Regions from separate parts of the Shewanella sp. TB7-MNA-CIBAN-0143 genome, predicted to be linked through region 4. Evidence: predicted binding sites of a transcription regulator. Region 4 holds the regulator's gene; each other region holds the start of a gene.
The links. Region 4 encodes LexA, which represses DNA repair genes until DNA is damaged. Its sites were predicted from a motif close to TACTGTATNNNNATACAGTA; they were not measured.
Positions count from the first base shown of each region.

Region 1: AAEY97_RS16480 (DNA topoisomerase III) is a predicted target of LexA. The motif match lies at 3,593-3,612, and genes of this name have one in related genera.
Region 2: dinG (ATP-dependent DNA helicase DinG) is a predicted target of LexA. The motif match lies at 4,180-4,199, and genes of this name have one in related genera.
Region 3: AAEY97_RS04380 (YebG family protein) is a predicted target of LexA. The motif match lies at 3,841-3,860, and genes of this name have one in related genera.

Region 1 is NZ_JBEOPL010000021.1:39,190-46,823, reverse strand. It holds gene AAEY97_RS16500 (efflux RND transporter permease subunit) at 1-1,812, shown strand, start outside; gene AAEY97_RS16495 (DUF3240 family protein) at 1,809-2,114, shown strand; gene AAEY97_RS16490 (copper resistance protein CopC) at 2,212-2,631, shown strand; gene AAEY97_RS16485 (tRNA (adenine(22)-N(1))-methyltransferase) at 2,782-3,489, opposite strand; gene AAEY97_RS16480 (DNA topoisomerase III) at 3,661-5,622, shown strand; gene msrA (peptide-methionine (S)-S-oxide reductase MsrA) at 5,793-6,386, shown strand; gene AAEY97_RS16470 (LysR family transcriptional regulator) at 6,653-7,588, opposite strand.
Region 2 is NZ_JBEOPL010000002.1:210,669-218,302, reverse strand. It holds gene AAEY97_RS02370 (DUF2057 domain-containing protein) at 1-622, opposite strand, end outside; gene AAEY97_RS02365 (primosomal replication protein) at 632-1,294, opposite strand; gene AAEY97_RS02360 (TSUP family transporter) at 1,291-2,064, opposite strand; gene dinG (ATP-dependent DNA helicase DinG) at 2,073-4,148, opposite strand; gene AAEY97_RS02350 (DNA polymerase II) at 4,263-6,662, shown strand; gene AAEY97_RS02345 (TonB-dependent receptor) at 7,237-7,634, shown strand, end outside.
Region 3 is NZ_JBEOPL010000004.1:35,046-42,679, forward strand. It holds gene prc (carboxy terminal-processing peptidase) at 66-2,117, opposite strand; gene proQ (RNA chaperone ProQ) at 2,139-2,750, opposite strand; gene msrC (free L-methionine (R)-S-oxide reductase MsrC) at 3,028-3,486, opposite strand; gene AAEY97_RS04380 (YebG family protein) at 3,536-3,829, opposite strand; gene AAEY97_RS04385 (paraquat-inducible protein A) at 4,043-4,669, shown strand; gene AAEY97_RS04390 (paraquat-inducible protein A) at 4,662-5,375, shown strand; gene AAEY97_RS04395 (PqiB family protein) at 5,362-7,634, shown strand, end outside.
Region 4 is NZ_JBEOPL010000003.1:123,793-131,426, forward strand. It holds gene ctaD (cytochrome c oxidase subunit I) at 1-1,419, opposite strand, end outside; gene coxB (cytochrome c oxidase subunit II) at 1,429-3,015, opposite strand; gene AAEY97_RS03385 (cell division inhibitor SulA) at 3,411-3,917, opposite strand; gene lexA (transcriptional repressor LexA) at 3,914-4,528, opposite strand; gene plsB (glycerol-3-phosphate 1-O-acyltransferase PlsB) at 4,793-7,216, shown strand; gene mtr (tryptophan permease) at 7,216-7,634, shown strand, end outside.

The sequences.
Region 1 (7,634 bases), on a different contig from region 4:
GCGACTAAGCAACGTTTGCCGCGTTTACACCTTATTTATCGTGCGACTAAAGATGTGGCTATTCCAGTTGTATCTGGCACTGTCATTGTGATGATTGTATTTTCTCCCTTACTGACATTAACCGGCTTAGAGGGCAAATTATTTACGCCCGTGGCTGTCACGATTGTCTTTGCCATGTTATCGGCATTGGTGTTGTCGCTTACGGTTATTCCAGTCATTGCATCTTATCTGGTTAACGAAAAGTCTGCACAAGAGCCTAAAGCGATAGAGAAACTAAAAGCGGCTTATTTGAGCAGTTTAAAAAAGACGTTTACCTATAAAAAGCCGTTTATCATCGTGTCGTTTACGCTGTTAGTGGTGAGTTTAGGGCTATTTAGTCTTGTGGGTAAAACCTTTATGCCGACATTGGATGAAGGCGATATTATTTTACAGCTAGAAAAATCACCTTCTATTTCGCTTGAAGCGTCGATTGCTATCGACAAGCAAATTCAAATTACCTTGCTTGATAAGGTGCCAGAAATTAAACAAATGGTTGCGCGGACCGGTTCTGATGAAATTGGTTTAGATCCTATGGGGCTAAATGAAACCGATGTATTTTTGGAACTCGCACCGCGAGACGAGTGGCGCTTTGCTGACAAGACGCAACTGATTGATGCTATTCGCACTGAACTGCTTAATTTTCCTGGAGTAAATTTTAATTTTACTCAACCTATTCAGATGCGCGTCTCTGAAATGCTTACTGGCAGTATTGGTGATGTGGCCATCAAAGTCTTTGGTACCGATATTGATACACTTGGGCAATTAACGGCCCAAATTGAGCAGCTTGTCAGTGACACCAGTGGCAGTATCGATGTAAAAATGGCCATGATTGAGGGCAGTCCATTTATTAACTTAACCCTAGATAATGAGCTGGCACGTGGCTTTGGCATGAGCACCATGGAGTTTTCGCGGTATTTAAAAAGCCAACTTGAAGGTGTTGTTGTGACCGAAGTGCTGCAAGGTAAAAAGCGTACCCCAGTATTGATCGCCAATAATCAAGGCGGGTTGAGTAGTATTAATGAGCTGCAGAATCAATTGTTGGTGATGCCTGATCATTCATTAAAACGTCTTACCGATATCGCTAAATTAACCTACAAAGAAGGCCCTATTTTAATTGAACGCGAACAAGGTGATCGTTTTTCGGTGATTACGACTAACGTGCAAGGCCGAGACATAGTCAGTTTTGTTGAAGAACTCAACGCGAAAATTGACGCTGAGGTTAAGTTACCTAGCGGTTACAGTGTCAGTTTTGGTGGCGAGTTTGAAAATCAACAACGTGCCACTAATAACTTATTACTGGTTATTCCCGTCGCCATTGCGCTTATTACTCTCATTTTGTTTACCACTTTTGGTTCGCTTGCTAAAGCGGGCTTGATTTTGGCTAACGTCCCCTTTGCTATGATGGGCGGGATCGTGAGCTTGTATGTTTCGGGCGAGTATTTATCTGTGCCTGCTTCGGTTGGTTTTATTGCATTACTCGGCGTCGCGGTACTTAACGGTGTGGTGATGGTGAGTTATTACGAGCAGACCAAACATGTCTTTAGCAGTTTATTGGCGCGAGTCGAACAAGGTGCAGCAAGACGTTTACGGCCTATTTTGATGACCGCCACGACAGCCATGTTTGGCTTGATGCCATTGGTGTTTGCATCGGGCCCTGGTGCTGAAATCCAAAAGCCATTGGCCATTGTTGTTATTGGCGGTTTGCTGACATCAACCATTACAACCCTTTATTTGTTACCAATCCTTTATTACTGGCTGGAGAAACGTCAATGATCACGGAGCAATTGTTAGTGCTGATCGCCCAAAATGATATTAAGGACGACATCGTTGATACCTTGATTGAGCTTGAGTTTTTATCTGGTTTTAGCCTAGGTAATATTTGCGGTTTTAGCCGCGAACACAGCCATTTTAATATCAAAGAGCAAGTTGAAGGCTACAGGGAATTTTGTAAGTTTGAAATTATGCATCCTGTGGATCATCAAGATGCGTTATTAGGTGCCTTGTCTGCGGTTTGTAAACAGAATCCGTGTCGATATTGGATTACACCCATTATTCATACAGGCACTTTGTGCTAGCCGCAAAAGAAAAGTACTAAGTCGATAAAGGAAATAGTTGCTGTGTTTGGACCATGCGGTCAACTCATTAAATTTAGTTATAAGAAAGGATATTGAAATGAGAGTTTATCGTTGCCTAACCATGATCTTTTTCGCTTTGCTGGTACCAAATAATATATATGCTAGTGAGCTTTCTGCGAAGAATAGCGATGTGACGATTGAGTTTACTATCGAGCCTACGCGATCTTTGAAGGTAACGTTTGAAAGTAGTGTGACTTTGCATTCAATAGTCATTAGAAATAATGATGGTTATTTACTTAACTTAGATGTTCAAGTGCCAAAAGATCCTGGGACTATTTTTTATTTTAATCTTCCTAAGTTACCTCCAGCTAAGTATCTTGTTAGATGGAAAAGTCAGCTTAATGGTGGCCCAATAAGCCTTGGTGAAGCAACGTTAACCTTAAATGATGACACCTATCCACGGCCTTCTACTAAAAAACCAAAGTACGATATTTTACATAGAAAACTACATGGGTAGTCATACTGCAATTACGTCATTCCTGAGATGCAGCTGATCGGGAATCCAGCTCTTTATTGCAGGACGAAGTCCGTCCTTGTCATTTGCGGCATAGCGTCCTTGATACTTTATATGCCCAGAAATGGACTGCCAATTGAAGCGTTTTAGGCATTATTTTAAAGCGATGTTTACCTGTTGATACTCTTTTAGTGCTTGAGAGGTGTTTCCTGAACGAGATTGATTGATGCGACTGTAGTGCGCAATCGTTTTAGCTAAATAACGCATAGCAATGTCTTGCTGTACAGCATCACTCGCTTGCCAAATTACACTGCCTATAGGGTCCATGTCTGTAAGCGAATCATTAGCAACATTCGTGGGGAGTTTGGGATCACGTCTGATATAAAGGATTTCGTAGAAACGACGGTTTTCTTCAATCAGTTTTTCGTCAATTAATTCACAATTAAGCTTGATAAGTTGTTGGCGTAACTCATATTGATGATGAACTGGACACAAGATAAAATCGATTTTTCGGTTCGAATATTGCTGGCAAAGTGACCTAACAAACTCGATCATCAAATCTCCACCCACTCCGGCAACAATCACTAAGGGTGTATGCTCATCTTGATCCAAAGGGATCGCTGACACATCAACACAATGTACTTGCCATTTTGGTGGGTTTTGCTGTGGGTAAAAACGTTCGAGCTTGGCGGTTAACTGCTGCATCAATGCTGGCACAATGTCGACAAAATGGATTATAGCAGCATGTCTGTCTAGCAACGCGGCGCCGAGTAATCCATGGTCGCAACAGCAATCCCAAATATGAGTGTAACCATTGGGGATCATCATGTTGATATGTGCTAAGCGGTGGCCGAGTTTCATCTATTTATCAAGTTTGGAAGTGAACTTGCGCATTGTAATGATTTAAGTGACTAAGTGGTTAATTATTTCATATTTGCAGCTTGGCGTATTTAACGCTAATCTATACTGTAAATTTATACAGTTAAGTGGCGCGGTTCATTTCATTGAATATTAGCGACCCACCAGTGGATTATGATTTTATATATTGCTGAAAAACCCAGTCTAGGTCGTGCTATTGCCGATGTTCTGCCAAAACCACATAAAAAAGGTGATGGTTTTATCACAGCCGCTAATGGTGATTGCGTCTCATGGTGTATTGGCCATTTGCTCGAACAAGCAGAACCGGACGCCTATGACGATGCATTTAAGTCATGGAAACTCGAACACCTTCCCATCGTGCCGCAAACGTGGAAACTGCAGCCAAAACCTAAAACGCGCAGCCAACTTACGGTGTTACGAAAATTGGTCAAGCAAGCATCATCGATCATTAATGCTGGCGATCCAGACCGCGAAGGGCAGTTGCTGGTCGATGAAGTGATTTCTTATCTGGGTGTAAAAGGAGACAAGCTGAGTCAAGTTCAGCGCTTGTTAATCAGTGACTTAAACCCACAAGCGGTAAAACGTGCATTAGGGCAATTACGCAGTAACCGAGAGTTTATTCCATTATCGACCTCTGCATTGGCCCGCAGCCGTGCTGATTGGCTATATGGCATGAACATGACCCGAGCCTACACGATTCAAGGCCGTAAAGTCGGCTATCAAGGCGTGTTGTCGGTTGGTCGAGTACAAACACCGTTACTCGGGTTAGTGGTACGCCGCGATGATGAAATCGCTGATTTTACCCCTAAAGCATTTTACGAAGTATTAGCCCATTTATTGACAGACCAACAACAAGCATTCACCGCAAAATGGCAACCTAGCGAAGCATGTCAGCCATATATGGATGAAGACGGACGAGTATTAGCTAAAGGTTTAGCCGAAAATGTCGTTGCCCGTATCAATGGGAAACCAGCGGAAGTCACTAAAATTGAAGCTAAAGATAAGCGCCAAAACCCACCATTACCTTACAGCTTATCGGCACTGCAAATAGATGCAGCTAAACGTTTTGGTCTGTCAGCGAAAGAGGTACTGGATACTTGCCAAAGTTTGTATGAGCGCCACAAATTGATTACTTATCCGCGCTCAGACAGTCGCTATTTACCTAAAGAACAGCATGCTTTGGCAACAAAAGTATTGGACGCCGTGCTCAAAGGCGCTTCAGGCTTAATTGATGGTTGTGAGTCTCCTAATAGCAAACTTAAATCTAAAGCGTGGGATGACACTAAAGTAGATGCTCACCATGCGATTGTGCCAACTGAAAAGGTGGCTAATTTATCGGCATTATCAAGTAACGAAGCTAAGTTATATCAACACGTGGCAAGGCAATATTTAGCCCAGTTCTATCCCGCTTATATCTATGCAGAAACCGCAGTTGAAGTGACCATTGCTGGTGGCTTATTTACCACTAAAGCACGTCAAGATAAAACCTTAGGCTGGAAACAACTGTTTAAACGTTCTGCCACTGCAAATCAAGCTAGTTCTAATTCAACTAGCAGTGACGAGGACAATGAAGACGCGGTACAGTCTTTGCCTCCACTGGTTAAAGGTCAAATTTTGCATTGTCAGCGTGGTGAATTACTACAGAAAATGACCCAAGCGCCGAAGCATTTTACCGATGCCACTTTATTAGGTGCAATGACCGGCATTAGCCGTTATGTGACAAACAGCGAGATTAAAAAAATCCTTAAAGAAACCGATGGCTTAGGCACAGAGGCCACCCGGGCCGGCATTATTGAATTATTGTTTAAACGCGGATATTTGGTTCGCCAGGGTAAAGCCATTAAAGCGACGCCTGTGGGAGTTGGCTTAATACGCAGTTTACCCGAATCAGCAACCACGCCCGACATGACCGCATTATGGGAAAATAGCTTGGATGCTATCAGCCAAAAACGTTTAAAGTATGATGCTTTTATGCAGCCATTGTTGAGCCAATTAGATGGCCTCATCACTCAAGCATCGAGCCAGTTACCCTCAGCATTACAAGGTGTCGCCAGTACTGCACCGAAACGAAGTTTTAAGAAATCGTATAAAAAGAAGGCTAAAGTGAAAAGCTAAATTGGCAAGAGTTACTTGCATTACAGTCTAGGTATTTCGGGAATATAACTGTGTTAACTCACCATTAGGAACTTTGTAAATGTCATTGTGAACTTTTAAACCATTAAGTTCATATAGTAGATATTTACAGACAAACATACTAATAACCTAGGAAAATAAAGGAGAGTGTTATGAAAAGCACACTAGTGTTAACGATATTTGCAGCAAGTTTATTGTCTTATGCATCTAATGCCACAGCAGATAAAACCATTTTAGCTGGTGGATGTTTTTGGTGTATGGAGTCAGATTTTGAAAAACTTGATGGCGTAACCGATGTGGTCTCAGGATTTACTGGCGGAAACATCAAAGACCCTACCTATAATGGTAACCACAGTGGTCATTATGAAGCGGTTGAAATAACATACGATCCTAGCAAAGTGAGCTATACAGAGCTGTTAGAACATTACTGGGTCAACATTGACCCTTTTGATGCAAGCGGACAATTTTGCGATAAAGGTTCTAGCTATTTAAGTGCTGTTTTTGTGGCAAACGACACCGAGCGAAAAATTGCCCAACAGTCTAAAAACAAAGTAGAAAAGCAGTTTCCGAATAGTAAAGTTGTGACGCCTATTTTAAATGCGTCTACATTTTATCCTATCAAAGGCGATGAAAGTTATCATCAGGATTACTATAAGAACAACCCCATTCGCTATAATGCTTATCGCTGGAATTGTGGCAGAGACCAAAGGTTAAAAGATATTTGGGGAGATAAAGCGACACATTAATTTATTGGTTTTCAATCGAACTCCTGTGAGTTCGATTGATAGTGGCTATGTTTAGCTTATGTTTGACTCCTGTTTACAACATAGCCCCGCGACTAAAAGCTATTCTTGATGAAGTGCAACAGTAATGAAGTTTATTTAGCGCTAATTTATTGTCCGCTAATTATGATACAGATAACTTATCAATAATGTATTGATTCTATTCAGTCCGGATTAACATCACGGGATTCTATTTTACCCGTATGCGTTTGAACATTTAAAACGAGCATTTAATCCAACACGCTTTTATCGAGTATTCCTTTCTCTATTAGTTGCAACAAAATACTGCGAGTTTTGTCTTTAAGCATGTCACGCAGTAATCGCGCTGCGGGTGTAATAGATTGTCTGCTAGGAAATACCAACCAGAGTTCAGTGGATTTAACGGGATAGTCCGCCATTATCCTCACTAGGTTATTGGTCAGTAAGTCATGTGACATGTCTAAGCATGACTTAGCTGATATTCCTTTGCCATTAACGCACCAACGTCTAACTAAGTCTGCATCATTGGCAACCCGGTCACCGGATACTTTTACTTTAATACTGTTGTCAGCTTGGGTGAACTCCCAGATGTCGTGAGTTAAGTTTTGTAATTGATATAGCAGGGCATTATGTTCTGCCAATTCTTGTGGATGTGTTGGGGTGCCAAATTTATCAAGGTAAGTTTGTGATGCACAAATTAGCCTTGGCACATTACAAATTTTAAAGCCGTATAAATTAGCATCATTAGGTGAACCATAACGTAAAGCTAAATCGACAGCGTCGCGATAAAAGTCAACGTTGGCATCACTAATGCTGACTCTCAAACTCACTTTTGAATGAGTATCCATAAATTCATCAAGCCAAGGGATTACAATATTACGCCCCAGATCCGATGATATGGCTAAGCGTAAGTCACCATCAATAATGTCCAGCTCACCTTTCATGTTTTGCTTTGCTTGCTCCAGCATTAACATGGCTTGCTCACACTGCGGTATATACTTTTCGCCAGCGCTCGATAAACGAAGTTGCCGGGTGGTGCGAATAAAAAGTTCAACGCCTAAACTGGCTTCAACGCGTTTTAATGCAGCACTAGCGGTGGCGGTGCGCATGTCTAGATTGGTTGCCGCGGCAGTTATGCTGCGAAACTCTGCGACTTTAAGCACCACATAAAGGTCTTCTAATAACATGATTATCCATTTTTAATTGATAATGTTTCAATTATTATGCTGTTTA
Region 2 (7,634 bases), on a different contig from region 4:
GTTTTTGCGCCGTTGTTGCTGGCACCGTTACTGGTACCGTTACTGGTACAGTTGCAATAACTGGTGCACTCATCGTAGCAGATTCAATATCTGATTTGACTGCTAATGCTTGTATTGGTTGACTGCCGTTACCTGTAGCTGAAGCCGATAAGGTTTCAATATCATGTTGGTTTTTATTGTTAAACAGGCTAGTAATAAATGACTCTTCAGTAAAATTAGTTTGTTCTACACTGTAAGTTACCGCTGCATTATCTTGGCGTTTAATGTTGATTTGTGGTTTTTTAGCGAATGCTTTTGGATTCTTGATAACGTCACCGTCAGCGGGTTGTAATAGATATTGATGATCGCCATCAACCGTTAACGTCACAATTAAAGGTGTCGATTTTACAAAAGATTGACTGTCACTAAAGGAATCATCAACCACATCATGATAACGGACTGCAATTTTATGGGTGCCATTGGTTAACGCTAAATCCGATTGATGATTGAACATACTGGTTTCAACTTCTGCACCATCAAGCGCTAGGTACTCAAAAGACATTGGAATGGTTAAATTCGCTGCTAAGACGGATGATGATGTTAAAAATGCCAAAAGCGCACTTGTGGTAAATAAAGATTTCATTGTTGCTCCTTAACGTGGGTAACTTTGGCGAGGTCTTTCAAAAAGTTGAATACGCTCTTCAATATAACTGGTTGCTTGTTTGCACTTTCCTAAACGGCGATGCATAGACAGAATATCATTTTGCAGTTTTATTTTGTCATCACTATGACAGAATTCAAGAGTTGCTTCCATTTGTTGTATTTTTTGCTCTATTTTTTTTGCCCAATTTAAATGTTTATTGAGTTCAGCGTAGAGTTGATGGCTATTTTGCATCACATTGCTGGCTATCCAACCAAATCCGCTGTCTTGTATTGCTTGTTGTTGTTTTTTTGCATATCGGGCTCGATTACTGGCTTTGCGCTGTTGTTCGGATTTAAGGTTGATGTGAGTGGTTAGCAATGCTCTGCGTAATGCACTAAATCGGTCTTGAATACGATCACAACTGAGTTGGATAACATTACTGCCCAACTTAAGGTAAAGTTGTTTTTCGAGTTGTTTAATATCTTGACGTAACTGAGTGATACAAGGGCTTAGTTGGGCTCCTTGTTGGGCAAATAGCTGACTGTTAAATCGTTCAATTTCTTGTAAAGACTGTCGTTGCGAAGGCGCCAAATTCTGGTCGTGTATTAATGCGTCTTGCTCAAGTTTAGCGAGCTGTTGTTTTAACATTGATAGCAATTGTTGGGTGTTCATACCCATGCACTCCACGTAAGATGGACTGCAATCGACAATACCATAATAATGAATATTGGTTTAATAAAAGGTATCCCAAATCGAATCGCACTTCTGGCGCCGATAAATGAACCTGCCATCATGCATACCCCCATCCACAAGCCGAGCATCCATTGTACTTGACCCATGGATGCAAAGATAATGAGTGCTGTGATGTTACTCACAGCGGTCATGACTCTCGCTAATCCACAGCTGTGCAACAGAGGGAGTTTATACAGCGAGATAGACGATACCGTCCAAAAAGCACCAATACCTGGTCCTGCAAACCCATCGTATCCGCCCAAAATAAAACCTTGGCTAATCTGCTTGTATTTGGGTGAGCGATATTTTGGGGCCATTATATTTTTGTCACCCATCGCTTTGGGGCTAAATAAGGTATAAACAGCGATACTAATTATGAGTAGTGGTAATATTTTGTCTAACCATTGTGGGTCAATCAGAAATACTAAACCACAACCTGCAATCGACCCAACCAAGGTGGCAAAAAAACACGTTTTCCATAATGCAGGGTTAAATAAATGCTGTTTATAAAAGGTGTAACTCGAAGTAAGAGAACCAAAACAAGCTGCTAATTTATTGGTTCCTAATGCCAAATGTGGCGGAATACCAACGGTGAGTAATGCTGGAATAGACAGAAGCCCACCACCGCCAACTATGGCATCAATAAAACCCGCAAATATACCTATGACCGCTAATATAGCCCAATGGCTAGGGTCTAATAATAAATCCAACTCAATACCTATTCAATAACACGTCTAAAAGGAGGAAGGGCATCAATTAATGATTTGCCATAACGTTTAGTGACCAAACGACGGTCTAAAATGGTCACTCGGCCATAATCTTGCTCTTTTCGTAACAGTCGGCCACAACTTTGGACTAATTTACGTGAAGCATCAGGAATTGTCAGCTGTAAAAATGGATTACCGCCTTTTACTTTTAAGTATTCCGCGTGAGCTTGTTCTACTGGTGAGGTCGGGACAGCAAACGGAAGTTTGGTAATGATTAAGTTTGTTAAGTAATCGCCCGGTAAATCGAGGCCTTCAGAAAAGCTACCAGTACCGAAAATGACACTGGGTAGACCTTCATCACAGCGTTTTTTGTGCTGTTCTAATATTTGTTGACGTGGAATAGCACCTTGAACAAAAAGCTGGTCTTTGGGGATTTTACCTTCGACGAGCTCAACCACTTTATCCATTTGCCAATATGAGGCAAACAGCACTAATGTGGCCATTTCACCATCGATAAGTGTCACAATATGTTGTGCAAGTTCGGTGGTGTAATTTTCGTCCGTAGGTTCGCAAACCATTTGAGGTATAAATAAAGTCGCATTATTTTCGTAATCGAAAGGGGATAATAATGCTAAAAATCGGCTGCCATCATTCATTGACAGGCCTACTTGATGAGCAAAATGGTTGAAGCTGTTTAAGGCTCGAAGCGTTGCACTGCACAACACCACGCCAGCGGCTTTTTGCCACAACATAGATTCAAGCATAAAGCCAACTTCTATAGGCGATGAGCAAAATAAATAATCTTGTTGTTTACCGGTAATTAATTCAGCCCAACGCGCCATGGGTGCGCCTTTTTTACTGTCTTCTTTGGCCATCATCTTCCATAACTTATGTAAGTTATCTAGCCGCTGTAAAATAAAACCTGTTTCTGATAACAACCCTTCCGACTGATGTTTAGGCACTTCACCATCTTTGATTGCTTCATTTAACACTGATACCACTTTATTAAATTGCTTTACCGCGGAACCTGATGCAGTGGCCAGATTTTCTGCCTGTATTAATAACGATTGTGGTAATTGGCCATGTTCAAAACGAAGCCTGGATTCAGGGTTAGCGAATAACTGTGGTTGGGTATCACAAAAATGAGCAACCTGAGTCAGTAAATTGGTTAACTCTGTGGTGTGGTCAAGCATGGCCTGTACAGGGGCAATAATATGGGTGGTTTTGAGCTGATTTTGCAACTTAGAACAGGTCTTTGAGGCCTTTTCTAACCAATCACATGCTCCTCGCAATGTGGCTTGAGCACTGGAAAAGTCTCTTGCGACAATGGGGAGATGGTGAGCTTCGTCGATGACATAAAACATGTCTTCTGGTTCTGGTAAAATGACGCCGCCGCCAAGTTCTAAATCGGCAAATAACAGACTGTGGTTAACAATGAGTACATCCCAAGTGTCCACATCTTCACGAGCTTTATGAAACGGGCAATTATGGTGTGCCGATACTTGACGATGACAGCTGTGTTTATCACAGCAAATTTGTTGCCACAAGAAATCAGGAATAGGGTGTTTTAAAGTATCAATTTCACCATTCCAGCGTTTTTGATGAAAATCTTGATGCAATTTTTGTAATTCGTTAATTTGACTTTGGTCGGGTTTAGTTTGCCATATGGCTATTTGTGTGCTGTCTTGTGCCCCTATCATGGCTTCAAGTTTGGCTAAACATACGTAACGCTGACGACCTTTTACCAAACCAAATTTAAAATCAATACCAGACTGTTGTAAAAAATAAGGTAGATCTTTGTGGAGTAATTGTTCTTGAAGTGCCACGGTTGCAGTGGCAATACAGACTTTCTTTTTACTCGAGATGGCTAAAGGGATTGCCCCTAAGATATAAGACAAAGATTTACCAATGCCGGTACCCGCTTCAACCACAATGATACGACGGTCTTTGTCATACTCGCCTGCTAAGGTTTTTGATATTTCCGCTACCATATAGTTTTGTTCGCGACGAGAACGAAATTGCGGCATAGATGCGGCAATTTCTTTATAAATGGTGCGAATTTGACTTTTTATGTTATCCGGTAGCATAGGAAGTATGATTTCTACATAGACTGAATTATGCTGTACATAATAACAGTGAATTAGCATGCCACGAAGTAATAAATCAAATTGAGTAAACTTGTGCCGGAATTCAAACCCGTTGTGACGCCGACAGATAATCTAACGACCAATAATCATGTGAAGGGACGAGTATTAACTCGTCATGCTATTTATCGGCATGGACAATTAGTGCTTCAATATTATATTAAAACCGCTCAAGGACCTGTATTAGCAGAGCTGTATCACAGTGAAGTGATCTGTTTCTGCCGTCAGCAAGATGTTAATCAATTAAGTCAAAAAGTCGGCTTTGCCCTTAAGGCTGAGTCGATATCATTGATGAGCTTTGCACATGAACCTATCAGTGCCTTGTATCTTAAATCAAATACCCAATTGAAATTACTCAGTCGCATAGCTAATGATATCGGTATTACTTTATTTGAAGCCGATATTAGGTCTGAGCAACGCTACCTTATAGAACGATTTATTGCCTTAGATATTGAGTGTTCAGGGCATTATCAACAGCGTAATTCAACTTCAACGATTCCTTTGTTATCGATTAATCGGGCTAGAAAAATGCCCGCCAACGAACTTGTTGATATCTCTTTGAAGATGGTTTCACTGGATTTTGAGTGCAGTTTTACGGGTGAACTTTATTCGGTTGGTTTATATGGTGCCGATTATCAATGTGTGTATATGGTGGGCGAACCGCAAGCAGAATGTAATGACTTCATTGTTTGGGTAAAAAATGAGATTGAACTGATACATCATTTAATAGCGTGGTTTAGCGACTATGACCCCGATATTATTATTGGCTGGGCAGTAGTGACCTTTGATTTAGCCTTGTTGTTCAAACGCTGTGTTTTACATCAAATTCCATTATTAATTGGTAGAGGTAATAGCGAACTGAGCTGGAAAGTGGCTGACAAATATCGGCCGGAAACATTATCTTTACCTGGGCGTGTGGTTTTGGATGGTATTGATTGGCTTAAAGCGGCGTTTTATCAATTTGATAGTTTTTCGTTAGAATCGGTATCGAGGCAGTTATTAGCCGAAGGTAAAGCCATTGATCATGTTGAAAATCGTGGCCAAGAAATTACTCATTTATTTGCACAAGATAAAAATGCATTGGCTTTTTATAATATTACCGACTGCCGACTAGTGTGGGATATTTTTGAAAAAACACAGTTGTTAGATTTTGCTCTTGAACGCGCCAAGTTAACGGGCTTGGAGTTCGGCCGCGTGGGTGCATCGATTGCTGCATTTTATCATTTGTATTTACCTCACTTACATCGAAGTGGCTTTGTGGCCCCCGCACAACCCGCGAGCCAAGGTTTAGAAAGCCCTGGCGGATATGTTATGTCCTCTATACCGGGTTATTATAAAGATGTTTTAGTATTAGATTTTAAAAGTCTATATCCGTCGATTATTAGGACATTTCTTATCGATCCTAAAGGCTTAGTTGAAGGACTCTACGCGAGTGAAGTAAAAGATGATGCAACGACAGTGGCTGGATATTTAGGTGCTCAATTTAGTCGGCAATCGCCTATTTTACCTGCATTAGTTGCCAGCCTTGCAGAGCAAAGAGAACTGGCCAAACGAGATAAAAATGCGCCGTTATCGCAAGCGATAAAAATTATTATGAACTCATTGTATGGCGTATTAGGCTCTCGAGGTTGTGTATTTCATGATGCTAAGTTAGCCAGTTCGATTACCATGCGCGGTCATCAAATTATGAAACTCACTAAGCAATGGATAGAAGAGTGCGGTTATCAAGTGATTTATGGTGACACCGATTCTACCTTTGTCTGGTTAGGAGATAATCATGGGATTAAAGATATTCAAGCGGTTGGTAAACAACTATCAGTATCAATAACCGAACGTTGGCTTCAATGGTGTGCAGAAGAATATCAATTAGACAGTTATCTTGAGCTGGAGTTTGAAACCCACTTTGAACAATTTATTATGCCTACCTTGAGGGGATCGGATGAAGGCAGTAAAAAGCGTTATGTCGGCGCGGTGTCAAATGATCAGCAACAATTAACTCTAACCTTTAAAGGTATGGAGCAGGTGAGGAGTGACTGGAGCCCTATTGCAAGAAGGATGCAGTACCATTTATATGAATTGTTTTTCAAGGGCGAGGATGTTATTGATTTTTTGAGTAATGAGATCGCAGCAATTAAGTGCGGTGCTCGAGATAATGAACTTATTTTTAAAAAGCGATTAAGACGCAATGTTGAAGATTATACCGCAAAGTCGTCACCCCATGTTAAAGCCGCAAAACAGCTTGCCGAACTACTCGGTGACGTAAGTGTTACCCGAAAAGGACAACAGATTCGATATATAATGACACTCACTGGTGCACAAGCCATAGAAGCAAAACCACAAAATATTGATTATGAATACTATATTTGTAAACAAATTCAACCTATCGCGGAGCCCATTCTGCAACTGTGTGGCCATAGCTTTGACTCATTGGTGAATAATCAACTTCTATTGTTATAAGTTAACTTACCAACACCCCAATCTTAAGTTTTCAATGTTAATTAACATTGCTTGTTTTTCTTCGTGTCCTTACGTTCTTAATTCAGTAAAGGCAATCAAGCATTATTTGATGACGCACAAACCTCGCAAACCCAATCTACGAAGATTTATCCAGACGATTAATGTTAAGCAATTACTTACATAGCCTTATTTATTAACACTTAACATTTTTATGTTTACCAGAAGTAATAAAAAACTACCTTCTCCAGATTAATAGTTATTTAAAACAGTAGGTTAATTTTTTAACTTTAGACTTGGTATGTTATTTCGACAATAACTAAACAACTTTAACTTATTGTTTATAAAGTTAAAAAAAATTACCTGTTCATATTTCTTAACAGTTAAAGTTGTTACATTTGATTAACTTTTGCGCTTACGACACTTCAAATGTTGATTAGTTGTTTCAAATGTGATTTTATTGCACCTGTAGTTGAGAGGTTGTGATTGTTTTTTGTTGCATCCCCTCATTGAACTAACACCTAAAAAGGTTGTTAGCATTATAAGAAAGACATAAAAAAGTCCAGGGAGATAGACAATGCATAAGAACGTATTAGCTAAGTCGGTGCGTTTAGCACTGATCAGTGGTGCAGCAGCAGCTGCATTTGCTTCGCCAGCAGTTTTTGCTGCTGATGAAGATGGCGCAAAAGTAGAACGTATTGAGGTTACTGGTTCGCGCATTAAGCGTTCTGACCTTGAAGGCGCTTCGCCAATTACGACCATTACAACTGAAGATATGAAGATGGAAGGTAACTTTACAGTTGCTGATGCACTTCGTAACAGTAACTTGAACTCTTTCGGATCATTCTCTGAACGTTCAGGTAGTTCTGCACAATCTCAAGCAACTATCAACTTACGTGGTGCAGGCTCAAGCCGTACTTTAGTACTTATTGATGGTAAGCGTTTCCCAGGTTCACCAACGCTAGGTGGTGCATC
Region 3 (7,634 bases), on a different contig from region 4:
CTGTTTTTAGTGATTGTGATTAAGAAAAAACGCGCCTAAGCGCGTTTTTTAACAGTAATAAAAAATTACTTTGAGTTTGTTTTAGCTATTTTTTCTACGTCAGCCATATCGAGGGTGATATAAGCCGTTTCATCTAAAAAGGGATCAGGTAACTTGCTATCATCTGTTTTTTCAATATCGTCTAAAGACTTCACGGCAGCCAAACCTTGATGGACTCGACGTGCGTTTGCTCGGTCTAAAGCACGCTTATCATCGTCTTCACGAGAAGCAATTCGTTCACTCTCAACAAGTGATATTGTTTTGTCTTTATGATGTTTTTTAAACTCAGTAATGTCTTGGTATATATAACTGAACTCTACATCTTTGCTGATACGCTCTTTATGTTTAACATCAAGATTGTTGATCAGCATAGGGTTGATATTCCCTAAAGTAGAGTACTGAGCAACGGGAACCTTATCCCATGGCAGAGCATTCTCTTCCTCTGACTCGCCGTATTCGCCAGCCTCTAAAGCACTTGGAAAACGGACATCAGGCGTAACGCCTTTTAATTGAGTGCTGCCACCATTAATACGGTAAAATTTAGCGATAGTATATTGTACGTGACCAATTGGCTTTTCATACATGTCATAAATACGACCCAAGCTTTTATGTTGCTGAACAGTCCCTTTACCAAAGGTAGACTCACCGACGATAAGTGCGCGGTCATAATCTTGTAAAGCCGCAGCAAAAATCTCTGAAGCCGATGCACTATAACGATCAACCATCACCGCCAATGGGCCATTATATGCACTGGCGCCATCATTATCACGATTTTGATTAATGCCACCATTAGCATCACGGATTTGAACAACTGGGCCCATGTCAATAAACAGGCCTGTAAGTAATGTCGCTTCGGTTAATGCTCCACCGCCATTACCACGAAGGTCAATAATAATCCCTTCAACATTGTCTTTTTCAAGTTTAGTGATTTCTTTAGCCACATCTTGTGACAAATTCATATAAAATCCAGGGATTTGGATCACCCCGACTTTACGATTGGCATACTGGCCTTCTTTAGGCTCAACCACTTTTGAGGTCGCGGCACGGTCTTCTAAACGAATTTTATCTCGGGTAATGACCACTTCAAAAGGTTTAGCATTAGCCCCGCCTTTATTCGGTAAAATCTGTAATACGACTTCACTTCCTTTTGGCCCTTTGATCAAATCAACAACATCATCTAAACGCCAACCTATGACATCAACAATGTCACCGGTTTTTTGACCAACACCAACAATTTTATCTTCTGGTGATAATTTCTCGCTATTGGCAGCAGGCCCTCCGGCCACTAAACTTTTGATGACGGTGTAGTCATCATCCATTTGCAACACGGCCCCAATACCCTCAAGACTTAAATTCATTTCCATTTGGAAACGTTCTGCATTACGAGGTGATAAATAACTTGTATGAGGTTCAACACTACGAGCAAACGCATTCATGACTGTTTGAAACACGTCTTCACTTTGTGTTTGGCTTAAACGCTTAATGGCATTGTTGTAACGCTTCTCGAGCACTTCAACAATTTCAGGCCACTTTTTACCGGTTAATTTAAGATTTAACGCGTCATATTTAACGCGCTGACGCCAAAGTTCATTCACTTCGGCTTCATCTTTTGGCCATTGCGCATCTTTGCGATCAAATTCATACGCATCGCCAGCTTGAGTAAAATCGAACTCTTTATCAAGCAAAGACAACGCATAAGCAAAACGCTCATAACGACGTTTCTGTACTAGGTCGTACATGGTAAATGCAGGGCTAATATCGCCCGATTCAACCATGTTATCAAACTGGTTTTGATATTGACTAAAGCTCGCAATGTCTGCCGCAGTCAGCACATTACGACGATAATCAAGTTGCTCAAGAAAACGGGTATATATTTGCTCAGAGAATGCATCGTCAAGTACAAAACGATGATAATGCGAGCGAGTAAACAAAGTTGTTACTCGCTTGCTAGCCACTTTATGTTGTGGCTCTTGTGCTAGTTTAGGTAACTCGCTGATTTGAATCGTTGGTGAAATTGCCCATGCCGAAAAGCCGACAAATAAACTGGCAATTGACGCGGCCAAGGTAAGTTTTCGCATCAACAAGTACTCCTTAAATTTCTATAATAGTATGTGCTCAGCACGTACTTTGATGGATAAGCCAGAATCTAATTGAACAAGCACATCCTCTTTATTAATATCAGTCACAACACCAGGAACAGGTGTGGCACCTAATTTAACATTAACGCGTTGTTTTTGTTTTAAATCTTCTAGCTTAGCCGGCACAAGTTTAATCACTGGAGCCGCCACCGGTGCAGGACGTTCCTTTTTAACGGCAGGAGCACGTTTAGGTGCCACTTTCTTTGCCGGCTTTTTAGGCGCTAACGCTTGACGTTTTGCTTTAGCTTTATCTTGGCTTTCTTTAAGCGTCAAAATAGCATGGTCAATGTGCTCTTGTTCTAATTCAGCACATTCATTACCGTCAAGATCTATACGTTTAGCACCTGCTTTAACGCCTTTCAAATAGCGCCAGCTGCTTGTGTAACGACGAAGCGCTACACGTAATTGTGTTTTACTGACTTTAGAATCATCAGCTAACCGTTCAGCCAAATCTTGAAACAAACCAATTTTTAATGGCTTCGTTTCACCTTCTGCAATAAAGCATAAAGGAAAGGTTTCATATAAATACGCTAAAATTGCGTTGGTGTCGGTCAACTTGTCTGTTGATTCCATTTTTACTTCCACGTTAATAAAGGGACTGATTATGCGGCATACAATTTGCCTTGCAGTCGTTCATCTTTCGTTAAACCTTACTGTTAAGGCTTAACGTACAAAATATCACTATCCGCCAGTTTGCTAAAGTCATTGAAACAAACCTTAACAATTTAACCAAACTTACTCTCAGCTTAATCATCGCTCATCAGTAAATCCAGCACAAATGCGTATAGCGGCATATTATAAAGCCCGCGACAGCGAATGCGACCATGATTTAATCTAATTTGTTCGCTATTTAACCAAATAGGCAAGTTTCGAAACTTTTTACCATGTTTTCTAAACCAATTTGATCATCTTGATCGAATCGATTCAGTAATGGGCTGTCAATATCTAACACTGCCACAACCTCATTACCCTGCCTAACAGGGATCACGATTTCTGAATTACTGGCAGAATCGCATGCAATGTGGCCATCAAATTGATGAACGTCGGCAACTCGTTGGGTTTTATTTTCTGCTGCGGCAGTGCCACAAACACCTTTGCCGATATTGATACGGGTACAAGCCACTTTACCTTGGAATGGTCCAAGGACTAATTGTTCACCACGCTTAATATAAAAACCTGCCCAATTTAGGTCTTCTAGGTTGTCATTTAGCAACGCTGAAAAATTTGCCATAGCAGCAATCAAATCATCTTCGCCTTCAAGTAAAGCTTGTGCTTGACGATTTAATGTTTGGTAAAATTCGGTTTTCATGTCCATTCCTTAAGCTGACACTCAATCGAAGAATGAGTGATGAATACGACTATTCTGCAGATGTAGTTTTAGCCGTAGTCTTTTTAGTTTTCGCTGTAGGAGCGTTTTTAACCTGTACGATGCCTTTTAGCAAGTTAGAAAGCTCATCTTTATTGTTTGCTAGATAAAATGCCAGCTGTTCGCATTTATTTTCATCAAGTCCGAGGTCTGCCTTAATAAGAAATGGCACTAGGTTATCGGAAATATCGAGCATCTTATCGTAGGCATCAGCCTCTTTCTTCGATATAAATGTCATCTTTTCCACCCCTTCTCTGACCACGACAAATTGGGTTATCACTGCCATGATGTAATCCTCACTGTTTTTATATACAGTGCATAGAATCTCACATAGTTAACTTATGATGCAAGTGTTCTGATTATTCTGATATTATCAAGCACAAGAAAATCGAGATTATTTAACAATTAACTCATTTTTCTGCCAATATAAGGCCAAGCAGAGAGGTTTGACTCTTCGCTACCCAATAATGTGTTTTACTATGGATTAGATTAATTCTTCATGCATGAATTTGATGATCATGATTCTATAATTTTATGCCAATCATGTGATTTGGCAGTGAGAAAACGAGCTTTGCCTTCAAGTGCCCGTGCGCTTTGTCCGCGTTGCCACACGGCGCTCTATGATTCACCTTATTGCTCCATTAATGGCATGCTAGCGTTATGCGTTGCGGCGTTAATTATTTTTATTCCTGCTAATTTATTGCCAGTACTCGAAATCCACTTCCTTGGCAGTGTACGAACCACTACGGTGCTGCAAGCTGCTGTGACGGTTTGGGCCGAAGGATATTGTGTTGTAGGCCTAGCGGTAATGGTTGCTGCAGTTATCGCGCCTGGGTTATTGATTTTGTCAATTATGGCTCAAGTTGTAATTGTAAAATTAAAACTGCACAACTCATTTTGGCAAAGAACCTACACTACATTGTTAAAAAATCATGGTTTGATATCACAAATGACCATGTTAGAAATTTATGTCATCAGTTTTCTCGTGTCGGCCTTTCAGTTATCAGACTTTTCCGATGTGTATTTTGGTATGGGAACATTCAGTTTTACAATGTTGTTTATCATCATATTATTTTTACAACGTGAATATAATCTAGAACACATGTGGAGTTATGTAGATGCCTAGTACTCCAATTACACCATCCAATGAACATATAGTGGACAGCACTAAGCAAACTGCGAATACCGATAACGAGCCGAAAACTGAGGTTTTACCTCATATTCAGGGCAAGAAAATTGGCTTATGTTTATGCCCTGTTTGTCGCAAACTTAACGTCACAAGTAACAGTCATTGTCGACGTTGTTTTAGTCAATTAAGTAGCCGTAATTATGCCAGCATCCAACAAAGTTGGGCTTTATTAGTTACTGCGACAATTTTACTTGTTGTCGCCAATATTTACCCTATTACCTTGTTAACTAATCGCGGAGTGGTCACCAATGACACCATTTTTAGTGGCATTAGTCATTTAGTCAAAACCGGTATGTTTCCGATTGCTATCATTGTTTTCACTGCCAGTATTTTAGTACCTTGGCTTAAAATTATTGGCTTAGCGACTTACTTGACGGCTATTAGTTTTAACTTACCAATATCAAAAAGAAAATTAATGGTTGGGTTTCACATTATTGAATGGATCGGCCGCTGGTCTATGCTCGATTTATTCGTTATTTCATTAACAGTTGCCTTAGTTAATATGGGGCAATTATTAGACGCAAAACCTGCACCTGCCGCGACAGCATTTGCGTTAGTTATCTTACTAACGCAAGTCGCAGCAAAAGTGTTAGATACTCGATTACTTTGGGACCGCTTGGAAAACACTGATGACACAAATTGAATCGCCTAAAATTGTGAAGAAAAAGTTATTCTCGCCAATATGGTTATTACCGGTTGTTGCTTTGATATTAGGTGCCTGGTTAGGGGTCAAAAGCATTAAAGAATCCGGCATTGAAATATTAATACATTTCCCTAGTGCTACGGGTATTGATATCGGCAAAACGTTGGTAAAATACCAAGGGTTGACGGTAGGTAAAGTCACTGACATTGGTATTGACGATGATCTAAAAGGGGTAAACGTTAAAGTTATTATGGATTACCGTGCCGACCCTTTCCTCAATAAAAACACCCTTTTTTGGTTAGTAAAACCTAAAGCAAGTATTACCGGAGTTGAAGGACTCGATACGTTATTTTCTGGTAATTATATTGCTCTTCAACCTGGTGATGGCCGCTCTGCAACCGTATTTGAAGCACAACGTGAAGCGCCTGCGATACTCCCCGGCAGTGAAGGACTGATGATCGAACTAAAATCCCCTAAACTGGGTTCGATTGATGTTGGCTCGCCTGTATTTTACCGTCAAGCACCTGTCGGAAGCATTGTCAGTTATCGCCTCGACGGAAATAAACAAATAATTATCAGCGCATTTGTTCAAGAACAATATGCCCATTTAGTCAATAAAGACTCCCATTTTTGGAATGTATCGGGCTTGAAAATCGATGCTTCTTTAGCGGGGATAAAAGTCAGCACTGAAAGTATCGCGTCTATTTTGGCCGGCGGCATCAGCTTTGATACCGGCAGCTACACTGAAAAGGCCCAAAATGGTGATGTTTACAACCTATATGAGGATGAGCTTACCGCTATTGGAGGTGTTCATTTTGATTTAACTGCATCTAGCAGTGAAGATGTTAATGAAGGCACCGCCATCACCTACCGCGGTATCGTTATTGGTGAAATAGAAAAAGTAACCTTAACCGACACTGGAGTGAAGCTTATTGCTCGGGTTGAACATCATTACAAAGCATTAATTACCAACGATAGCCAATTTTGGATAAGTGGTGCCGAGTTATCATTAAAAGGTGTCAAAAATATCAGTAGACTGGTTACTGGCAGTGTTATTAATGTCTTACCAGGCACTCAAATAACCGAAGAGGCGATGCAATTTGAATTGGCATCACATGCTCCCGATTTGCTCAGTCAAGACAAACTTAAATTGACGGTAGTTGCCACGACTCACACAGGTGTCAGTAATGGCGCGCAAGTGCGATATAAACAATTGCCTATTGGGCAGATAACCAGTATTGGTTTAAGTAAAGACTTTTCAACTGTTGAATATAACATTGAAATTCAACCAGAGTTTAAGAGTTTGCTGACTAAGGGAAGCTTCTTTGTTCCTGAAAGTGCCATAGCCATTAATGCTTCACTAGAGGGCGTTAATGTTAAAACTCGCGACCTCACTACGATGTTGGAAGGCGCTATTAGCTTAATTCCGGGTAACAGCGAAATGCTGCTTTCGGCTAATAGTACTTTAACACTGCACGAATCAATTGAATCGGCCCAAACGCTTTACGCTCAACAACAGCTGACACCCTTTACTTTAACTAGTATTGATGGTGCCGACTTAGCTGAAGGCTCGCCAATTTATTACAAAAAAATGCAAATAGGCTCAGTGAATAAAGTCAATTGGTTAGCTAAAACGGATAAATTTAATATCGATATCAATATCGACAATAAATTTGTTCCGTTAATTAAGCCCACTACGGTTTTTTGGCGTAATGACGCTGTAGCCATCAATGCCAGTTTAGCCGGTGTCGATATCAATGTTGCACCATTGAAAGGTGCAATAAATGGCAGTATTACCCTTGGACATATAGACGACAGAGTTGATACTGAAAATAATCAACCTAATCTACGATTATATGATAACAAGTCACTCGCACTCATGCAGGCTAAAGTCATCAACCTCACTCTGCCTGTGAGTACTAAAGTGTCAGAAAAAGCGGCTATTCGCTATCAAGGGCATAAAATTGGTGAAGTGTCACAGGTTAAACTAAATCAAGATTTAAACACTCAGAATGCACAAGCTTATATCTATGGCCATTACGTAAACCATTTTAGTGCCAGTGACACTGAATTTTTTATCGTCGATGCACAAATTTCTTTAGCGGGTATTAATGCCCCAGAAACACTATTAACGGGTCCTTATATTGGTGTTATCCCAGGTAACAGCACAGAAATTATTGATAATTTTGTTGCCCAACCTCACTCGAGCTTTGAGGCTACCGTACCTAAAGATGCATTAGCATTCCAATTAGTAGACGA
Region 4 (7,634 bases):
CGACACAATTTGATTCACATCGGCAAACTGTACCGCGTAGTCGGGAACCCGACGCGGCATACCTGCTAAGCCTAGAAAGTGCATTGGGAAAAACAACACGTTGACGGATATTACCGAACACCAAAAGTGCCACTTACCTAAAGTTTCGTTATACATATGGCCGGTCCATTTAGGCAGCCAATAGTAAGCCGCCGCCATAATGGAGAATATCGCCCCAGTCACCAGTACATAATGGAAGTGAGCCACGACAAAGTAAGTGTCGTGGTATTGGAAATCAGCAGGGGTAATTGCCAGCATCAAGCCCGAAAAGCCACCAATAGTAAACAGGATGATAAATGCCACTGCAAACAGCATTGGAGTTTCAAATGTCATTGAACCGCGCCACATAGTGGCGACCCAATTAAACACTTTTACCCCGGTTGGAATGGCAATCAACATTGTGCAATACATGAAAAATAATTCGGCAAAAACAGGCATACCAGTAGTAAACATGTGATGTGCCCATACCAAAAATGACAGAATGGCAATACTGGCAGTGGCGTAAACCATCGAGGAGTAACCAAACAGCTTTTTACGGCTAAAGGTTGGTACTATCGCGGAGATAATACCGAAGGACGGTAAAATCATGATGTAAACTTCGGGATGGCCAAAGAACCAGAAAATATGCTGGAACATCACCGGATCGCCACCACCTGCAGCATCAAAAAAGCTAGTACCAAAAAACTTATCGGTTAATACCATGGTGACCGCACCTGCGAGCACCGGCATTACCGCAATCAGTAAAAATGCGGTAATGAGCCAAGTCCACACAAATAAAGGTAACTTCATCCAGGTCATGCCAGGAGCTCGCAAGTTTACAATGGTTACAATGACGTTAATTGCGCCCATTATCGAACTTATTCCCATTATGTGAATGGAGAAAACAAATAGGGCGGTACTGTCAGGACTATAGGTGGTTGAGAGCGGAGCATAGAATGTCCAGCCAAAGTTAGGGCCGCCGCCTTCCATAAAGAGTGAACCTAATAAAATGGTAAAGGCGAAGGGTAAAATCCAAAAACTCCAGTTGTTCATTCGCGGTAGTGCCATATCTGGGGCACCAATCATCATTGGAATTAACCAGTTTGCTAACCCGGTAAAAGCGGGCATCACCGCCCCAAACACCATGATGAGGCCATGAACTGTGGTCATCTGATTAAAAAAGTTAGGTTCTACTAGCTGTAATCCAGGCTGAAATAATTCAGCTCGAATCACCATTGCCATCGCACCGCCAGTAAGAAACATAATGAAACTAAACCATAAATACAGCGAGCCGATATCTTTATGGTTAGTGGTGAGTAGCCAGCGCATTAGCCCCTTCGGAGCGCCGTGATGATGATCATCATGAGCGGTAGCCAGTGTATCGTGCGTTGTTGTGCTCATTGTTTTCCCCTACTGTCCATGGCTAGCGACATCGGCAGGTTGCACCGCTTCGCCAGAATTATTGCCCCACGCATTGCGCTCATAAGTAATCACAGCCGCCATCTTTTGCGGGCTAAGTTGACTACTAAATGCCTGCATTGCGGTACCTGGTTTTCCGTGCATAACGATATCGATATGTCCGCTAACCGGTCCAGTAACAACAGGGCTGCCAATAAGTGAAGGGAAAGCGCCTGGTAATCCAGCGCCAGTGGCTTGGTGACATGCAGCACATGTCGTAGCATAAACCTGCTCACCTTCAGCAATTAATTGCTCCAAGGTTAACGTGGGCAGATCCTCTGGTACAACAGCTTCTGCTGCGGCTTCGACAGCTTGATTGGCTTTGTCGGTAACCGCATCGGTAATGTCAGTTGTCGTTGCTGCAATAGTACTTGTTGCATCGGTTACTGCTTTACTTGGTTCGGTGCTTGCCTCGTTACTGCCTAAAAAGTTGCCTATATCAGCAGCTTGAACTACGTCACCGCTATTATTGCCCCACGCATTACGCTCAAAGGTAATGACTGCGGCAATTTCTTGGGCGCTAAGTTGCTTTGCAAAGGCTTGCATTGCAGTACCTGGTTTACCGTTTAAGACGATATTCAGGTGATCTTTAACAGGGCCTTTTATGATAGGGCTGCCAATTAATGATGGGAATACACCAGGAAGACCCGCACCATTGGGTTGATGACAAGCGGCGCACCTAGCAATATAGATTTGCTCACCTTGTGAGGTTAGCTCCTCAAGAGACAAGGTTTTAGACATTGATGCCGCAGCGGCTGCAGCTGCATTGCTTGCTAGTTTTTTTTGCTCCACTAACCAATTATCAAAATCGGCCTCCGATAATGCTTGCACCACAATCGGCATGAAACCATGGTCTTTACCGCATAACTCGGCACATTGGCCGCGATACGTTCCAGGCTTATCAATACGAGTCCAGGCTTCGTTGATAAAGCCTGGATTGGCATCTTTTTTAACGGCAAACGCGGGCACCCACCATGAATGGATAACATCATCTGATGTCATCAAGAAGCGCACTTTTTGGTTAATAGGCAGTACTAATGGCTTATCGACTTCAAGGAGGTAATGTTCGCCTTTGGCCTCACTGCCATCAATTTGTGCTCTGGGAGTGGATAATGTGCTATAAAATTCGATGTCTTTATCAAAATAGCTGTAATGCCACTTCCACTGCGACCCGGTAATTTTTATGGTGAGATCAGCATCACTGGGATCTTCCATAGCAATCAAGGTTTTGGTGGCTGGAATAGCCATGCCGATTAAGATGATGAAAGGGATGACGGTCCAAGCAATTTCCACTTTGGTACTTTCGTGAAAATTGGCCGCGACAGCGCCTTTTGATTTGCGGTGATAAATCATTGAGTAAATCATGATCCCAAACACCACTAACCCAATTGCACAACAGATGTAAAGAATCGTCATGTGGAGGTCATAAACCTTGCCACTGATATCTGTCACGCCTTGAGTCATGTTGAGGGGCATTTCTGATGCCCCAAGCGGAAATGCTACAAACACCACCAGTAAACAATACAACCATTGCTTCACAAGACTACTCCTCTGCTAATTGCAAATAGCAACTACAAAGAAGAGTCACACAGTAATTCTCTGCTCTATGCAAACTCTTCGGTTCCCGAAAAAAGTTTGATGACCTCAAAGTACTTTGGTGGCTGTAAACATACGGTCTACGGTTTTATTGTTAGCTGTGCACCACGCTTGTACCTACTACTGAACTTATCAATTTTGATTTGGCTCATTTGTTTGAAAGTAATCTTGATTACTGCCATTCACGTCCAATTAAAGATAAAAAATGTTTCATCCTTGTTAACCACATTACTTGTAGATTAAACATTGATCAAGATCTCTTTGTTGGCTAATAGGCTGAAAAAAGATGAAAAAAAACCCTGAATTCAATACAGGGCTTGGTAATGAAGGGTTCGTGCTTAGTGAAATGAGCAAAAATTACTTGTTCCATTTGTTAAATTAGGGCTAACAAGTTGATGTTTGTGAGGTAAGTGAGCATTCACATCTTCAATTACCACCCCTAATGCACGTGCACTTTTGGCGACAATTTCTAAACGGCGACTATCGCGAGCATCAAGTGAGCTTGTCCAAGTTACTACTGCGCTCGATGTACCGCTAGTGAGCGCTTTCTCCATGGCCCATAATGTTTCGACTTCATCTTTGGTGTGCACCAGTAAAATGCGATCCATTCTTACACCAGCACTTGCCAGCATATGTTTATAGCCAATATGGGGCGGGCTAATTAATACAATCCATCTGCCTTGCTGGCTCAATATTGCTAACTGGCTGCACAATTGGCTCAGTTCAGCTTCACCTTGGGTGACAGTTTGTAATGTTTGAATGGTTTGGGTGCCATGCAGTTCTGTTTCAGTTAAATCTACCCATAAGCCCGGGTGGCGTGGCGCGATGCCCATTAGTTTGTTCATAACCAATCTCCATTACGGATAACGCCAACGGCAAGCCCTTCGATGGTTAGGCTTTGGCAACTTAAATCTACTTTTATCGGATTGTAATCTTCATTTTCGGCATGCAGATAAATCACATTACCTTTTTGTTCAAATCGTTTTACGGTGACGTCATCATCAACACGTGCCACAACAACCTGGCCATTACGTGCTTGCTGCATTTTATGTACAGCGAGTAAGTCACCTTCTAAAATGCCGATGTTTTTCATGCTGTCACCACGCACTCGCAATAAAAAATCTGCGGCGGGCTTAAACATGTTTGGATCGACTTGATAGTATTGCTCTACATGCTCTTGGGCCAAAATTGGTTCACCAGCAGCAACCTGTCCAATGAGTGGCAGACCGGTTTCAACCTGTTCTTCATGAGGTAAACGAATGCCTCTTGAGGTACCAGGCATGATCTCGATAAAGCCTTTTTTGGCTAATGCTTTTAAATGCTCTTCGGCGGCATTAGCACTTTTAAAGCCAAGACGATTCGCAATTTCAGCACGAGTGGGTGGCATACCTGTTTCGGCGATATTGTTTTTAATTAAGTCTAAAATTTCTGCTTGGCGCGGCGTTAACGGTCTCATGATGATTCCTGTCTTTTTATACAGTGACTGTCATTATATACAGTGTTTGTGTTCGCGCAAGTATTAACCAACTATTTTTTGTATTTTGTTGATTAAGTATCACTCAACAATATGTTTTAATTAACTATTACTAATTTTCTGTCTTATGTTATTTCTGATAGTGAGAGCTTAAACGTAAAGATAGATCGGTCTGATAGTGTAAGCAGGGTGGTTTCTGGTATCCTATACGACAATATTACAGTGGCTTATGTTGCGAAAATAACCATGTCAAAACCAGATTCAATATTTTTACGAGCATTAAGATGGATTCAAAAGTGGATGGTACAGACCATTGTGGTCCCTCACGATCCTTTTGATGACCTCAATATAGATCCAACTAAACCTTTGGTTTATTTAATGAAAACGGAATCTATTAGCGATATTGCCGCGTTGAGCGAAATCACCGAGGGCTTTGGTCTGCCCAGTCCTTATGAGCCATTACAGCTTGATGGCTTAACCGTGCCTCGTGTGGTCTGTTTAGAGGGCCGCAAACCACTATTTGGTAAACGTGAAAGTGGTGACAAATTCCTTAATTATTTTACCAGTTTATTGTCACTTCATAGTGAGAGCCCTGAATTAGATATACAGTTGGTTCCTGTTTGCCTTTATTGGGGACGTACCCCAGGTAAAGAAGAAGACAGCATGAAAGCTGCTGTATTTGAACGTGAAAACCCTACGTGGTTACGTAAATGGTTAATGATTTTATTTTTAGGACGCCATAATTTCGTGCAGTTTTCTAATGCATTATCGCTTCGTCATATGGCCGATGAACATGGTACTGATAAAAGAATTGCTCACAAATTAACCCGAGTCGCCCGTGTGCATTTCCGCCGTCAACGCAAAGTCATGACGGGGCCACAATTACCGAATCGACAAGCGTTGTTTGCCTCTTTATTAAAATCAGAATCTATCAAAAAAGCCATTGAAGAAGAGTCTGCAAATAAGAAAGTAACAGTCGAGAAAGCACGTGAAACCGCCATTGAATACCTTGATGAAATTGCCGCCGACTATTCTGATAGTTTGGTGCGTATTGCCGAACGTTTCCTGACTTGGTTATGGAACAAATTATACAGTGGCATCAATATCAAAGGTGCCGAGCAAGTAAGACAGTTACATCATGATGGTCATGAAATTGTTTACGTTCCTTGTCATCGTAGCCATATGGATTACTTGCTACTGTCGTATATTTTGTATTATCAGGGCATGGTTCCGCCGCACATTGCTGCCGGTATTAACCTTAATTTTTGGCCAGCAGGGCCGATGTTCCGCCGTGGTGGGGCATTCTTTATCCGTCGTAGTTTTAATGGTAATAAACTTTATACCGCAGTATTTCGTGAATATTTAGATCAGTTATTTGCTAAGGGTTATGCGGTCGAGTATTTCACTGAAGGAGGTCGTTCGCGTACAGGACGTTTGTTAGCGCCTAAAACCGGTATGTTGGCTATGACAATTAACAGTGTGCTACGTGGGATAGAGCGCCCAGTAACCTTAGTACCCGTGTATTTAGGTTATGACCATGTGATGGAAGTGGCGACGTACCACAAAGAATTAAGCGGTAAGAAAAAGAAAAAAGAATCTGTATGGCAGGTATTTGGTGCTATTCGTAAGTTAGGCAATTTTGGCCAAGGTTATGTGAATTTTGGTGAGCCGATTAATTTACAACAGTTCTTAAATCAGCAGGCGCCAGAGTGGCGTGATGAGCTAGCTAAAGATCCTGACCAAAAACCATCTTGGTTTACGCCCTCAGTTAATTTGTTAGCTAACCGCGTAATGACTAATATCAATGGAGCTGCCGCAGCCAGTTCAGTAACATTGACTAGTTTAGTGTTATTAGCGTCAGAGCAAAATGCGTTAGAAAGAAGCCAGTTAGAACGTCAGCTTGATTTGTATTTAGCCTTACTTAAAACAGTGCCTTATACCGATTATACCTCTGTGGCCGAAGGTAATGGCAAGTCAATTATTGATCACTGTCTGTCGTTAAATAAGTTTGTGAGTACCAAAGACCTTATTGGTGAAATTATTTCAGTTGATGAAAAAATTGCCATCACCATGAGTTATTACCGTAATAATATTATTCATTTGATGGCGTTGCCGTCATTAATTGCCAGTTGTTTAGTGCATTATGACGTGTGCGATCGCCAGCGAATTCATGGCATTGTAATGGACTTTTATCCATTACTTAAAGCTGAGTTATTTATGAGCATTGATGATGTGCCTCAACATGTGGATAGCATTTTAGATTTCATGGTTGAACAAGGTTTACTGACCGGTAGCGATCAGTTTGAGATAACGCCTCGTCATATTACCCAAGTGTTACTGCTTGCTGAAACTATCAGTGAAACGTTGCAACGTTATGCGATTATCTTCAATTTACTCGCAATAAAACCTGATCTTGAGCGCTCAGAACTGGAACGCGATAGCCATTTGTTAGCCCAACGATTAGGCGCGCTGCATGGCATTACCGCACCAGAATTTTATGACAAAAAATTATATAACACCCTGAGTGTGAAACTGAAAGAATTGGGTTATTTATGCAGCGACGAACATCGTGCTGAAGTGATCAGAATTCGTGATAACGCTAATAAATTACTCAGCTCTTTAGTAAGACAAACCATTGTTGATAGTGTGGAAGCGGAGCACGGACAATAATGGCTAATCATATGAATGCTGCCAAGCATCGTACCAGCGGTAAATCTGTATTGGGTGGGGCGATGATTATTGCCGGAACCACTGTGGGAGCGGGCATGTTTTCGTTACCCGTTGTTGGTGCTGGAATGTGGTTTGGCTATTCTATCGCGATGTTGCTCGGCGTTTGGTTTTGCATGCTAATGTCGGGTTTATTGTTATTAGAAGCCAATTTGCATTTTGAACCAGGCGACAGTTTTGACACCTTAACTCGGGTGACTCTTGGGCAGTTCTGGCGGGTGATTAACGGCGTGTCGATTGCGTTTGTGTTATATATTTTAACCTATGCTTACATCAGTGGTGGTGGTTCGATTGTGAATCACAGTCTGTCAGCATTGGGCGTGAGCCTACCCCAGAGTGTGGCCGGATTGGTGTTTGCGGT